DNA from 3 places in the Dickeya parazeae Ech586 genome. Region 2 is predicted to be linked to each of the others. Evidence: predicted binding sites of a transcription regulator. Region 2 holds the regulator's gene; each other region holds the start of a gene.

Region 1 (4,900 bases), 1.4 Mb from region 2:
CACCATGACCCAATTGACACATAGCAGCAAAACTCAAGCCTGGCTCGACAGCCTGCGTCCCAAGACGCTGCCGCTGGCTTTTGCCTCCATCGTTACCGGCACCGTCATCGCCTGTTGGCACAGCAATTTCAAACCCGGCGTCGCGCTGTTGACGCTGATCACCGCCGGGCTGTTGCAGATTCTCTCCAATCTGGCCAACGACTATGGCGATGCGGTGAAAGGCAGCGACAAGGAAGACCGTATCGGCCCGCTACGCGGCATCCAGACGGGGGCTATCACGCTGGCGGAACTGCGCAAGGCGCTGCTCATCACCGTGTTGCTAACCGCAGTATCCGGTAGCGCGCTGGTAGCACTGGCCTGCGAAAAACCGGTGGATATCGTGGTATTCCTGGCGCTCGGCCTGCTGGCGATTCTGGCCGCGATTACCTACACCGTCGGCAACCGGCCTTACGGGTATATTGGGCTGGGTGATATCTCGGTGCTGATTTTCTTTGGCTGGCTCAGCGTAGCCGGGTCGTACTACCTGCAAACCGGCCACTTCGACAGCAGCGTTATCCTGCCTGCAACCGCTTGTGGCCTGCTGGCCGTCGCGGTGCTCAATATCAACAATCTGCGCGATATCGACAGCGATCGGGAAAACGGCAAAAACACGCTGGCAGTAAGGCTCGGTGCCTATAAAGCCCGCCGCTACCACATGATGTTACTGATGACGGCACCGGTTTGTCTGGCCCTCTTCGCGATGCTGTATCTGCATACGCTGGCGGGCTGGCTGTTTATTCTGGCACTGCCGTTACTGGTGAAACAAGGCCGCTATGTGATGCGCGAAACCACCGCGTTCAGCATGCGTCCGATGCTGGAAAAAACCGTGAAAGGCGCGTTACTCACCAATTTGTTGTTCGCGGTAGGCGTACTGCTGAGCTAAACCAGATTCAGTCTGGATTGAACGAGCAACACGTTTGTGCCGGTTGGCAAAATCACAACCGATTACTGATGCGGGTCAAAGCCGCTGTTGATGATTTTGCCAACAACAAACATAAAGGGATATACTCAGTCCCACACTCCCCAGCGGCAACAAACGTGACTCCTATGAAATACGATACTTCCGAACTGTGTGATATCTATCATGAAGAGGTCAATGTCGTTGAGCCTCTTTTCTCCAATTTTGGTGGACGTAGTTCATTCGGCGGCAAAATCGTCACAGTAAAATGCTTTGAAGATAACGGCCTGCTATTCGATGTACTGGAAGAAAACGGCAGTGGCCGCGTCTTGCTGATCGACGGCGGCGGTTCTGTACGCCGTGCGCTGGTTGACGCTGAACTGGCCCGCCTAGCCACGCAAAACGAATGGGAAGGTATCGTGGTCTATGGCGCGGTACGTCAGGTAGACGATTTATCGGAGCTGGATATCGGCATTCAGGCGATGGCGGCGACACCGGCTGGCGCAGCGAGCGAAGGCATCGGTGAAACGGATATCCGGGTGAATTTCGGCGGTGTGACGTTCTTCTCCGGCGATCACCTTTATGCTGACAACACCGGTATTATCCTGTCTGAAGATCCGCTGGATCTGGAATAACCAGACCGGGTTGCCAAGGGCGTCAACTGACGCCCTGTGTGTGCCGTTGTCTGTTTGACGTCGGCGGTTATTGAACGTCTTCCATTTTACCCAGCAGCGCACGCAGACGTTCCTGCCATACCAGCTGTTCCTGCTTAAGTTGTTCGTTCTCGCTCATTAATGCATCACGGTTACCCGCCATGCTCTCCACTTCCTGCGACAACGTATTGTTCTTCTCTTTCAGCTCTTCGATTTCCATCTGCAACAGCGTGATCGTGTCAATCGCCTGCTGAACTTTCGCTTCCAGCTTCTCAAACACTTCAAATGACATAACTTCTAACCCCTTTTGATCGCACGGCCTGAGCCGGTTAACGCAGATGTATCACGAACAGGTGTGCCACGCACGGTATCCCGCGAGCAGGTATGCACCGACACGGGTTTCACAAACAGATATCTCATGCCGCCTTGTGCACTCAGCCTGCACATCTGTTATGGCTGTTATGGCGACGCCGGACGTAAACGCCAGCCAAATTGTATGTAGCCAGATCAAACGTGTCCAGCGCACTGCCGGTAAAACAGCGACTCTGCCTGCTTTTTCGCTCATGCGCTATCAGTACAGGCCGAAAATTGCCCGAATTATTGTTAAACGATATTGATGTTAATAAATTTAACACCCTGATTAACACCTATCCGCTGGTCGCATGACAGTTTTGTGTCTAATTACGCGAATGCGCGCATTTTCTTGACGCATCACACACATTTTGATTTCGATATTTCTCGTTTTCGAACATTAACGATAAATTCACATCCGAAATACAAAAAGAGCCTGACCGCGAATCGCCAAAGACGAACGGGACAGGCCTGAAACGCGCAGACCCACAGAGGCCTGCGTCAACCACCATGCTGTAGCCTACAAGCAGGAACAAGCATTATGAGTCAATCTGATATTTCTACCCTTAAAGGCCAGTGCGTTGCCGAGTTTCTCGGTACTGGCCTGCTGATCTTCTTTGGCGTTGGCTGTGTAGCGGCTCTGAAACTGGAAGGCGCCAGTCTGGGGCTATGGGAAATCAGTATTATCTGGGGGTTGGGGGTCGCGATGGCGATCTACCTGACCGCCGCGATTTCCGGTGCTCACCTCAACCCTGCGGTCACCATCGCCCTGTGGCTGTTCGCCTGCTTCGATGGCCGCAAAGTCCTGCCTTATATCGTTGCACAGGTCGCTGGCGCGTTCTGTTCGGCGGCACTGGTCTATGGCCTCTACCACAACCTGTTCGATAACATCGAACAAACGCACAATATTGTGCGTGGTAGTGTGGAAAGCCTCGATCTGGCTGGTGTCTTCTCCACCTACCCGAACCCGCACATTTCAGTGATGCAGGCCTTCATGGTGGAAACGGTCATCACCGCTATTTTGATGTGTCTGATTCTGGCGCTGACCGATGACGGCAACGGTATTCCACGTGGTCCGCTGGCACCGCTGTTAATAGGGATTCTGATCGCGGTGATTGGCGCATCAATGGGCCCGTTGACCGGCTTTGCCATGAACCCGGCGCGTGATGCTGGACCGAAGCTGTTTGCCTACTTCGCTGGCTGGGGCAAAATCGCGCTGACTGGCGGACGTGACATCCCTTATATACTGATACCGATTTTCGCCCCGATCGTCGGAGCCTGTCTGGGCGCATTTGGCTATCGCACCCTGATTGGCCGTAACTTGCCTTGTGATGTCTGCGCCATTGATAACGACACCGACACGGCGGCTTCTGCCCAAACCCGTAAGGTCTGACCCTACTCCGCTAACAGGATTACGTTTATGAACCAGGAAAAAAAATACATCGTCGCGCTCGACCAGGGCACTACCAGTTCACGAGCTGTTGTGTTTGATCATGACGCCAACATCGTCAGCGTATCCCAGCGGGAATTCACCCAGATTTACCCCAAAGCGGGCTGGGTAGAACATGACCCGATGGAAATCTGGGCGTCGCAAAGCTCCACGCTGGTAGAGGTGCTGGCGAAAGCGGGCATCAGCAGCGACGAAGTTGCCGGTATTGGTATTACCAACCAGCGTGAAACCGCCGTAGTGTGGGAAAAAGAGACCGGTAAGCCGATTTATAACGCCATTGTGTGGCAGTGCCGCCGCTCTGCAGATATCTGCGAAAGGCTGAAAAAAGACGGTATGGAAGAGTACATCCGCGCCAACACCGGTCTGGTGGTTGACCCGTACTTCTCCGGCACCAAAGTGAAATGGATCCTCGACCATGTGGAAGGGTCGCGTGAACGTGCCCGTCGCGGCGAGCTGCTGTTCGGCACCATCGATACCTGGCTTATCTGGAAAATGACCCAGGGGCGCGTCCACGTCACCGATTACACCAACGCTTCACGCACCATGCTGTTCAACATCCATAAACTGGACTGGGACGAACGTATGCTGGACGTGCTGGATATCCCACGAGCCATGTTGCCGCAGGTCCGTCCTTCCTCTGAAGTGTACGGCCAGACCAATATTGGTGGCAAAGGCGGTACCCGTATTCCTATCGCCGGTATCGCCGGTGACCAGCAAGCTGCGTTGTACGGCCAACTGTGTGTACAACCCGGTATGGCGAAAAACACCTACGGTACCGGCTGCTTCCTGTTGATGAATACCGGTAAAGAAGCAGTTCGCTCTAAACACGGCCTGTTGACGACCATTGCCTGTGGCCCGCGTGGTGAAGTGAACTATGCGCTGGAAGGTGCGGTATTTATCGGTGGGGCGTCTATCCAGTGGCTGCGCGACGAGCTGAAACTGATTGGCGACGCGATGGACTCTGAATACTTCGCCACCAAAGTGAAAGATACCAATGGCGTCTATGTGGTACCGGCGTTTACCGGTCTGGGCGCACCTTACTGGGACCCGTACGCCCGTGGCGCGATTTTCGGCCTGACCCGTGGTGCCAATGCGAATCACATTATCCGCGCTACGCTGGAATCCATCGCCTATCAGACCCGTGACGTGCTGGATGCCATGCAGGCTGATGCCGAGACTCGCCTGCAAGCGCTGCGTGTGGACGGCGGTGCCGTCGCCAACAACTTCCTGATGCAGTTCCAGTCCGACATTCTGGGTACGCGTGTTGAGCGCCCGCAAGTGCGCGAGTCTACCGCGCTGGGTGCCGCGTTCCTGGCGGGTCTGGCTACCGGCTTCTGGAACGATCTGGACGAAGTGAAGAGCAAGGCCACCATTGAGCGTGAATTCCGCCCCAGCATCGAAACCGTGGAACGTAATTTCCGCTATCGTGGCTGGCAAAAAGCGGTGGAACGGGCGCGTGCGTGGGAAGATCACGACGAGTAAAATCACCACTATCCTTGATCGGGCGCG
Region 2 (4,900 bases):
TCGCCCTGCAATGAGTTGAGGTTTTTCAGGCGCAGGCTAAGAATTTTCATGCGGACGTCTCCTGTCGCTGTGCGTCAATCTCCTGCATAACCCGATTGAACAATCCTTTTAGACGTTGCTGGCGCGGCTCATCCAGACCGTCTTCCAGTGCCAGACGTCGTTCAAATACCTCGGCCGGTTGTAACTCTTCCAGCGTCTCTTTTTCCAATTGCACCAGCATTTGCTGTTGTTGTTCCCGGGCACGACGCAGCAGGATCACGTCCACATTGAGTGGCTCGGTCAGTGCCTGAATATGTTGCTGGATGTCACTCAGGTAGTCCTGTGTGGCGATTTCAATATCCAGCCATACCGGTTTGTCGCCATGATAATCGCGGAACCCGGCCAGACGGCGTTCTATCTCCGGCAGATTGCCTTTCACCAGTTGCATCGGCTGTTCGCTCGGTATCGTCAGCGCGGTGACTTCCTGCAATTTTCCCTGTTCAAAGTGCACCAGGTAGACCGATTTCTCATGATTGAGCTCATCAAAACTCAGCGGGATCGGTGAGCCGCTGTAGCGGATGTGTTCGCATTGCGCCACGCGCTGTGGACGATGAATATGCCCAAGCGCAATGTAGTCAGCCGGTGGGAAAGCCTGTGCCGGGAAGGCATCCAGCGTACCGATGTAAATATCGCGCACGGAATCCGATGTGGCGACGCCCACGGTGGTGAGGTGCCCGGTGAGCACGATCGGCAGTTCTTTACCCAGTGCCGCACGCTGCTCGCAGGCAAGCTGATAACAGCGCTGATAATGGCTGGCGATAGCGTCTTGTAACGCCTGCTGTTTTTGTGCGCCAGACTGTCCCGCCTGGCTGGTAAGCACATCGCGCGGACGCAGAAACGGAACAGCGCACAGCATCGCGCCGGGCTCGCCGTCACGGTTATTCAGTACCCGTACCTGCTCATGGATATCGCCGTCAAAACCGGCGATCACCTGGGTATTCAGGCAGGCCAGCAACGCGCGGGATTCGTTCAGGGTCGCGACGGAGTCATGATTGCCGCCGAGCACCACCAACTGGCAACCGGTACGCTGCAACGCCACCACAAACTGGTTATACATTTCTCGGGCATAGCTGGGCGGTGCGCCATTATCGAACACATCACCTGCTACTATTACTGCATCGGCCTGATATTGCTCAACCTGCTGCACCAGCCAGTGCAAAAAAGCCTGATGCTCAGGCGCACGGCTACGGGTATAAAAGTACTGACCGAGATGCCAGTCAGACGTATGAATAATTCGCATGAGACTCCCTGCAGGTGAGTGCAAACGAGATGTTGTTTTTGGCGGTGTTCAGACAACGGCACAAGGCGGGCACCGTAGTTAATGGCGAAACGCCGCGTCTTTATCATCGGCGATTATAGGCGTGCAGTTTAGGGCATGTCCCATAATATCTGTATGAACATGGCAACATAGCGTGGTAGGGCGGAGAAAATCAGCCGGGCGGAGGTGCTGGTAAGGCCGCGTCAGGGGCGTGGTTTGTCGGGGGATTTTTCATAAATCTGTCATAAAACTGACGCATAATGCACACCGCACGCTAACCGTGACGATTAACGGCAGGATTGATATGGCAAGACGTATTTTGGTGGTGGAAGATGAAGCGCCGATTCGTGAGATGGTGTGCTTCGTGCTTGAGCAGAACGGCTATCAGCCGGTTGAGGCCGAGGATTACGACAGCGCGGTGAACCGGCTGGCTGAGCCTTATCCTGAGCTGGTGCTGCTGGACTGGATGCTGCCCGGTGGGTCCGGTTTACAGTTTATCAAGCACATGAAACGTGAAGCGCTGACGCGGGATATTCCGGTCATGATGCTGACGGCCCGTGGTGAAGAAGAAGATCGTGTGCGCGGTCTTGAAGTCGGTGCCGATGATTACATCACCAAACCGTTTTCACCGAAAGAGTTGGTGGCGCGCATCAAAGCGGTAATGCGTCGGATTTCGCCGATGGCGGTGGAAGAAGTGATCGAAATGCGCGGCTTAAGCCTGGATCCTTCCTCTCACCGGGTGACCACGGAAGAGCACGCGCTGGACATGGGGCCGACGGAGTTCAAACTGCTGCACTTCTTTATGACTCACCCTGAACGGGTATATAGTCGAGAGCAGTTGCTGAATCACGTGTGGGGCACTAACGTTTATGTTGAGGATCGTACTGTGGATGTCCATATCCGCCGTCTGCGCAAGGCGTTGGAGACCAGTGGACACGACAAGATGGTTCAGACCGTTCGGGGAACTGGATACCGTTTCTCAACACGTTATTGATAGCGTGAGTCCCGGAGAAAATCTGACGTGCTAGAACGTTTGTCCTGGAAAAAGCTGGCGCTGGAGCTGGCTTTTTTTTGTTTGCCCGGCTTATTACTGGGGCTGATTATCGGTTATCTGCCCTGGTTTCTACTGGCGTCGGTGCTGACGGCGCTGTGCTGGAACTTCTATAACCAACTGCGCTTGTCCTACTGGTTGTGGGTTGACCGCAGTATGACCCCGCCGCCCGGCCGCTGGAGCTGGGAGCCTTTGTTCTACGGTTTGTACCAAATGCAGTTGCGTAATCGCCGTCGTCGGCGCGAACTGGCACTGCTGATCAAACGTTTCCGCAGTGGGGCGGAATCGCTGCCGGATGCGGTGGTCATCACCACCGAAGAGGGCGTCATCATTTGGTGTAACCGGCTGGCGCAGCACCTGCTGAGTTTTCGCTGGCCGGAAGATAATGGTCAGAATATCCTCAACTTGTTGCGCTACCCGGAATTTACCCAGTATATGCAACAGCAAGATTTCAGCCGCCCGCTGACGCTGACGCTGAAAAATGCGCATCATGTCGAATTCCGGGTGATGCCGTATTCAGAAGGGCAGTTGCTGATGGTGGCACGTGATGTCACCCAGATGCATCAACTCGAAGGGGCGCGGCGTAACTTTTTCGCCAACGTCAGCCATGAGCTGCGCACGCCGTTGACGGTGTTGCAAGGCTATCTGGAAATGATGAACGACGAATCGCTGGATGGTGCTTTGCAGGCTAAGGTGCTGCACACCATGCAGGAACAAACCCGCCGGATGGATGGGCTGGTGCGGCAACTGCTGACACTGTCGCGTATTGAAGCCGCCGCGGCTATCGATCTCAACGAGAAGGTGGATATTCCGCTGATGTTGCGGGTGCTCAAACGCGAAGCGGATACCTTGAGTCAGGGGCGTCATGAGATAGTGTTTCGCGTCAATGAGCAGTTACAGGTGTTCGGCAACGAGGAGCAGTTGCGTAGCGCGGTGTCGAATTTGGTGTATAACGCGGTTAACCACACGCCGCAAGGCACGCGTATTGAGGTGTGCTGGCAGCAAACGCCGCAGGGCGCGCAGTTCCAGGTTAGCGATAACGGTCCGGGCATTGCCGCAGAACATCTTCCCCGTCTGACGGAGCGCTTTTATCGTGTCGACAAAGCCCGTTCGCGCCAGACTGGCGGCAGTGGGTTGGGGCTGGCCATCGTCAAGCACGCGCTCAGCCATCATGACTCTCGTCTGGAGATCCTCAGTGAAGAAGGTACAGGCTCTCGCTTCATGTTTACCTTGCCGAATCAGCTGATTGTTCGTTCGGTATTAAGTCAGAATGCCGCGAATCCGCTGCGCTAAGCCATGCGGCGGGACTTGATTGTCCCCGCCGCAGTGCCGAGAATAGTGCGTTCTTGTCTTTCACTTCTTTCATTTTCACTCCGATGGAAAACGCACATGAAACCCGTCCGTTACCTGTTTGCTTTGCTGTTGTGCCTGTCTGGTCAGCTTGCTGCTGCGCCGCAGGCGATGTTGGCAGGTAACCTTTCCAGTGCGGGTTCCGACACGCTGGCGAACCTGATGACGTTCTGGGCGGCGGATTTCAGTCAGCATCATCCCGGTGTTAATCTCCAGGTTCAGGCGGCGGGGTCATCCTCAGCGCCAACGGCACTGGCAGCAGGGGCGGCGCAACTGGGGCCGATGAGTCGGCCAATGAAAAGTAGCGAAATCGAAGCGTTCGAGCAGCATTATGGCTATGCGCCAACGGCAGTACCGGTCGCGCTGGATGCACTGGTGGTGTTGGTCAATCAGGATAACCCGTTAACCGGACTGACGGTGCGTCAACTGGACGCCATTTTCTCCATAACCCGCCGTTGTGGCGCGGGGAAAACGGTACAGCGCTGGCAGGAGTTGGGACTAAACGGCGTCTGGCAACAGCGTTCGTTACTGCGTTATGGGCGTAATTCTGCGTCCGGCACGTACGGCTTTTTCAAACAACAGGCGTTGTGTGGTGGTGATTTTCTGCCGCAGGTCAATGAGCTTCCCGGTTCTGCCTCAGTAGTGCAGGCGGTTGCGGCATCGGTGAATGCCATCGGCTACGCCAGTATTGGTTTTCGCGCCAGCGGGGTACGGGTGCTGGCACTGGCCATCAGCGACAAAGACGACTACGTGTTGCCGACTGCCGATACTATCCGTAGTGGACGTTATCCTTACACCCGCTATCTCTATATCTACGTGAATAAAACACCGGGCCAGCCACTGGAGCCGCTGACGGCTGCGTTTTTGGACCGGGTGCTGTCAGTGTCAGGACAGGCGTTGGTCAGCCAGGACGGCTACCTGCCATTGCCGGAAATGGTGCGTGAGCAAACCAGACGATCGCTCGGTCTTGATGACCTGACACCGGCGTCAATGAGTGTTTCTGCAACAAATTGATGATAAAGATGAATTTATTTCATGTGTCGTGAAAATTCCTCCATTGTCGTTGAGAAAAATGCATGACAGGATAGTTTTACTTTTAGCCGTCTGGATGGCTATAAAATTCAGTGGCGAAATTATTTTAGTTAAAACTATTTCTTCTGAAAACTATTTCTACTAAAAACGCATTCATCTAAAAATCGACT
Region 3 (4,900 bases), 1.2 Mb from region 2:
CGCGGTGCGGATATCATCTGTATGCAGGAAGTGGAACGCTTCTGGCAGCGCTCCGGTATGACAGACCAACCGGCGGAACTGGCCGCGTTGCTGGGCGAGTATCACTGGGTGTATGGCGCTAATCTGGATATGGACGCGAGTACTGTGGTCGCGGACGGCCGGGTTCTCAATCGCCGTCGCCAGTTTGGTACCCTGACGTTGTCGCGCCGACCAATTCTTTCCAGCCGCAACTTCCCACTGCCGAAATTCGGCACGCTCACCCAGCACTCCATTCAGCAAGGTGTGCTGGAAACGGTTGTCGACACCGATGGCGGGGCGATCCGCGTTTATAACACCCATCTCAGTCATCTGTGTGCCGAGACCCGATTACCGCAGGTAGACGCGATGTTGGGGATTTTTGCCCGCGCCCCGGAGGAAGGTGGTGCCTGGTGCGGTGGTCATCCTGACCCGACTGCGGGCTGGACCGAAGGCCGCATGCCGGTGATGCCACAGGAGATGATCCTGATGGGTGATTTGAACTGCCTGCCGGACAGCGACGAATACCGCCATTTGGTGGGGCCAGTGTCACCGCATCACGGCCGGTTGGTTCGCCATCGCGGGCTGATGGATGCCTGGGTTGCAGCAGGTCAGTTGGAGAGTAGCGGCTCTACGCACCCGAATGTTGGCGGCCGGATCGATCATTGCCTGCTGACGCCCTCACTGGGGGTGACGGTGCGTCGTTGCTGGGTCGATACGGAGAATCAGGGTTCCGATCACCACCCGCTGTGGGTCGAACTGCAATAACCAGCCGCTCTGCCATCTGCGCTAAAAACAGGCAGGTGGCAGACAGTACAAAGGGGTGTTTTTAATTCATAAAATTTGAATGATATCTGCAAATAAACCCGGTTTTAACGCCGAGATAACAGGTCTATTATCACTTCCATCGAAAGCGAAGGCGCTTTCAAAAAGAAAGTTAACCGAATTCAACGTGAAGGATATAGACCATGAACGCTATCAAAAATATTGTTGCAGTTATCACCCTGGCTACCGTTTCTTTCGGCACCTTCGCCGCGACAGAAGTGCAGCACTCTGCCAGCCAGTCCGTCGGTACCGTCAGTGCCAGCGCTAATACTCTGGACGGCCTGCAGGCTAACCTGGCTGAAAAAGCGAGTGCCGCGGGTGCCAAATCGTTCCGCATCATCTCCGCGACTGGCAGCGATAGCCAACTGCGCGGTGTGGCCGAACTGTACAACTAATCCCATCGATATAAAAAATAACGCCGATATTCGCTAACACCAGTATCACGTACGCAATGGCCGCCTTCGGGCGGCTTTGTTGTTTTGGGGGGGGTATGATTGGGAGGCGAAAGTTGCGTGATCGAGAGTTACGTGATGACGGGCGCTGATCCTAATGCCTGCGCGCACGCCCAGGCGGAGCTCCAGGCCCACTGGAAGTTATAGCCGCCAAGCCAGCCGGTGACGTCCACGACCTCGCCGATAAAATACAACCCCGGGCACTTGCTGGCTTCCATCGTTTTTGACGACAGTTCGCGGGTATCGACCCCGCCGAGTGTCACTTCCGCCGTACGATAACCTTCGGTGCCGTTGGGCTGTACCCGCCACTGTTGTAGCGTCGCTTCCACCTCGGCCTGTTGCGACTTATTGAGCTGCTTTAAGGTGACATCCGGTAGCTGCCCCAATGCTTGCAGACATTCCACCAGCCGTTTCGGCAACCATTGCGACAACGTATTTTTCAGGCTTTGGTTCGGGTGCGCCTGACGTTCGGCGTTCAGGCATTCCGACAGATCATGCGTGGGCAACAGATTGATGGTAACGAATTCCCCCGGCTGCCAGTAGCTGGACAGTTGCAGAATGGCCGGGCCGGACAAGCCGCGGTGGGTAAACAGGATATTCTCGCGGAAGGTGGTGCCGTTTGCGGCGCTGACCACCGCCGGTACCGACACGCCGGAGAGCGTCTGCAATTGCTCGAGGAGCGGTTTGTGCAGGGTAAACGGCACCAGTGCGGCGCGGGTTGGCAACACGTTGAGGCCAAATTGTGCCGCCAGTTGATAACCGAACGGCGTGGCACCCAGACCGGGCATCGATAGCCCGCCGGTGGCGATAACCAGCGCAGGCGCTTTTACCACACCGGTATTGAGCTTCACCTGGAACAGCGCGTTTTTTTCTACCGACAGCACCTCGCTGCGCAGGCGCAGCGTCACTTTACCGGCATCGCACTCTTTCATTAGCACATCGACGATGTGCTGCGCGGAATCGTCGCAGAACAACTGGCCGAGCGTTTTTTCGTGATACGCGATGCCGTGGCGGCTAACCAGACTGATGAAATCCCACTGGGTATAGCGCGCGAGGGCGGATTTACAGAAGTGCGGGTTGTGCGACAGGTAAGCCGCCGGTTCGGCGTACAGATTGGTAAAGTTGCAGCGGCCGCCGCCGGACATCAAAATTTTGCGGCCCGGTTTTTTCCCATTGTCCACCAGCAGCACACGTAACCCTCTCTGGCCTGCCTGTGCCGCGCAGAATAGCCCGGCTGCTCCCGCGCCAATGATGATGACGTCAAACTGTTCCACATTGCTCTCCCGCTCTTGCGCCGGTGATATCCGGGTGGCCGATTATAGGTGATGTCCCTTCGTCGGTCATCTGCCTGCCGGTGCCTGACGCCATGTCGTGACAGCGGGGTGATGCCTTTACCCGTAACAGAGTATGTGGAGGGGTGAAATCAATAATGCATTGATTTTAATTAACTAAATAAAATTCACCGGCAGAAGTGGCGTAATTTAAGTCAAAATAATGTCATATTTTGCTTTTCCCGTTTCAGCTTGTCACCGATAATGCGCCGCGTTCATGACCACTACATGGCCTAACACTTATGTTACATTTATTTGCCGGGCTTGATTTCCATACCGGTCTGATGCTGGTTCTCGCCCTGCTGTTTGTTCTGTTCTACGAAGCCATCAACGGCTTTCACGATACCGCCAACGCGGTAGCCACAGTTATCTATACCCGTGCGATGCGTGCCCAACTGGCGGTTGTCATGGCCGGTATTTTCAATTTCCTCGGGGTATTGTTGGGGGGACTGAGTGTGGCGTATGCCATCGTCCACCTGCTGCCAACCGATTTGCTGCTGAACGTCAGTTCCACCCACGGGCTGGCGATGGTGTTTTCCATGCTGTTGGCGGCGATCATTTGGAACCTGGGAACCTGGTACTTTGGTTTACCGGCTTCCAGTTCCCACACCCTGATCGGTGCCATCATCGGTATTGGTTTAACCAACGCGCTGGTGAGCCACACCTCGGTGGTGGATGCACTCAATATTCCCAAAATGGTCAGTATTTTCCTGTCGCTGCTGGTATCACCAGTGGTCGGCATGATCATCGCCGGGTTGATGGTGTATCTGCTGCGTCGTTACTGGAGCGGCAATCAGAAGCGCCAGCGGATTCACCTGACGCCGGTTGAGCGTGAAAAACAAGATGGCAAACGTAAGCCACCGTTCTGGACCCGTACTGCGCTGATCCTGTCTGCGGTAGGGGTGAGTTTCTCTCACGGCGCAAACGACGGTCAAAAAGGCATTGGCCTTATCATGCTGGTGCTGATTGGCGTGGCTCCTGCCGGGTTTGTGCTGAATATGAGTGCCTCCGGTTATGACATTAGCCGTACCCGCGACGCGGTGGCGAATCTGCAAACCTACTATCAGTCTCATCAGGCGACATTGGCTCATGTGATTGATTTGTCTCAGCCGATCATTCCGGCACCGGAAAATGTGATCCCTTCCACCGGCAACAAACCGGATTTTCACTGCGATACCTCGCGTGCGTCGATCGCCGTCGACCGCGCCCTGACGCTGCTGAATAATGTGAAAAGTTATGATGAGCTGGCCGCAGACGATCGCGCCCGGGCTCGTCGCCTACTGATGTGCATTTCCGATACCCTGGATCGCGTCGTCAAACTGCCGGAAACCTCGGCTGACGACAAACGTCTGCTCAACAATCTGCGCGGTGACCTGCTCTACACGGTCGAGTACGCACCCGTGTGGATTATTGTCGCAGTCGCGCTGGCGTTATCGCTTGGTACCATGGTGGGCTGGAAGCGCGTGGCGGTCACTATCGGTGAGAAGATCGGTAAAAAAGGCATGACCTATGCGCAGGGGGTCTCGGCGCAGGTAACGGCGGCGGTGTCCATCGGTATCGCCAGTTATACCGGCATGCCGGTTTCTACCACACACGTGCTCTCGTCCGCCGTGGCGGGAACCATGATTGTCGATGGCGGCGGTGTGCAGGGGAAAACGGTGAAAAACATTATGCTGGCCTGGGTGTTTACCCTGCCAGTGTCGATGGTGCTGTCCGGGGTTCTGTACTGGCTGGCGTTGAAGGTTATCTGACTGGTGGCGATATGCCACCACGATACCGCATTGTTATCGTTAAATAAGACTGTTATCACCAAATAAGAAAGGCGGCCACCCGGTCGCCTTTCTGCTTTCAGTGTTACGTTATTTAAGGGTTGATAGGGGTACACGACCGGTTGAGGCGTCCGTTGTCGCCGCTGCTGTAGTTAACCTCAGTGCCACATGATAAGGCCGATGAGGCTAACTACCACCAGCCCGCACAAGGCGGAGGTCAGCAAGAACTGACCGCGTACCCGTGCGCAGCGACGGATAAATTCCGGATCGTGATGGTCAAGATAACGTTGTGCGTAGATATAGCGAACCAGCCGTAACTGCTTGCTGGGCTGCCCGTGAGAGGTGAAAAAACCGCCTCCGTCCACATACTGGTACAGCAGCGGATCACAGTCTCTCAGAATCAGCAGCAGCACTCGCAACGAAGAATAATATCGCGCCATATTGATGACACAGACGACACATAAAGCCCAGAAAAGCGCAAATGTACTAATCATCATGCTTCCCTCCC

The links. The regulator PhoB, encoded in region 2, activates phosphate uptake and scavenging genes when phosphate is short. The targets are predictions, from matches to a motif close to CTGTCATAAAACTGNCNNAT.
Region 1: the regulator PhoB is predicted to act here: its motif matches at 2,251-2,270, upstream of DD586_RS19675 (MIP/aquaporin family protein).
Region 3: the regulator PhoB is predicted to act here: its motif matches at 2,776-2,795, upstream of pitA (inorganic phosphate transporter PitA).

What each region holds. Positions count from the first base shown of each region.
Region 1 covers NC_013592.1:4,508,117-4,513,016, forward strand. The annotation lists gene DD586_RS19660 (1,4-dihydroxy-2-naphthoate polyprenyltransferase) at 5-922, shown strand; gene rraA (ribonuclease E activity regulator RraA) at 1,087-1,572, shown strand; gene zapB (cell division protein ZapB) at 1,640-1,882, opposite strand; gene DD586_RS19675 (MIP/aquaporin family protein) at 2,483-3,334, shown strand; gene glpK (glycerol kinase GlpK) at 3,362-4,873, shown strand.
Region 2 covers NC_013592.1:1,096,979-1,101,878, forward strand. The annotation lists gene DD586_RS04940 (SbcC/MukB-like Walker B domain-containing protein) at 1-50, opposite strand, end outside; gene sbcD (exonuclease subunit SbcD) at 47-1,279, opposite strand; gene phoB (phosphate response regulator transcription factor PhoB) at 1,602-2,291, shown strand; gene phoR (phosphate regulon sensor histidine kinase PhoR) at 2,319-3,641, shown strand; gene DD586_RS04960 (PstS family phosphate ABC transporter substrate-binding protein) at 3,738-4,712, shown strand.
Region 3 covers NC_013592.1:4,677,019-4,681,918, reverse strand. The annotation lists gene DD586_RS20420 (endonuclease/exonuclease/phosphatase family protein) at 1-783, shown strand, start outside; gene DD586_RS20415 (YdgH/BhsA/McbA family protein) at 984-1,235, shown strand; gene DD586_RS20410 (BaiN/RdsA family NAD(P)/FAD-dependent oxidoreductase) at 1,364-2,566, opposite strand; gene pitA (inorganic phosphate transporter PitA) at 2,866-4,374, shown strand; gene uspB (universal stress protein UspB) at 4,551-4,886, opposite strand.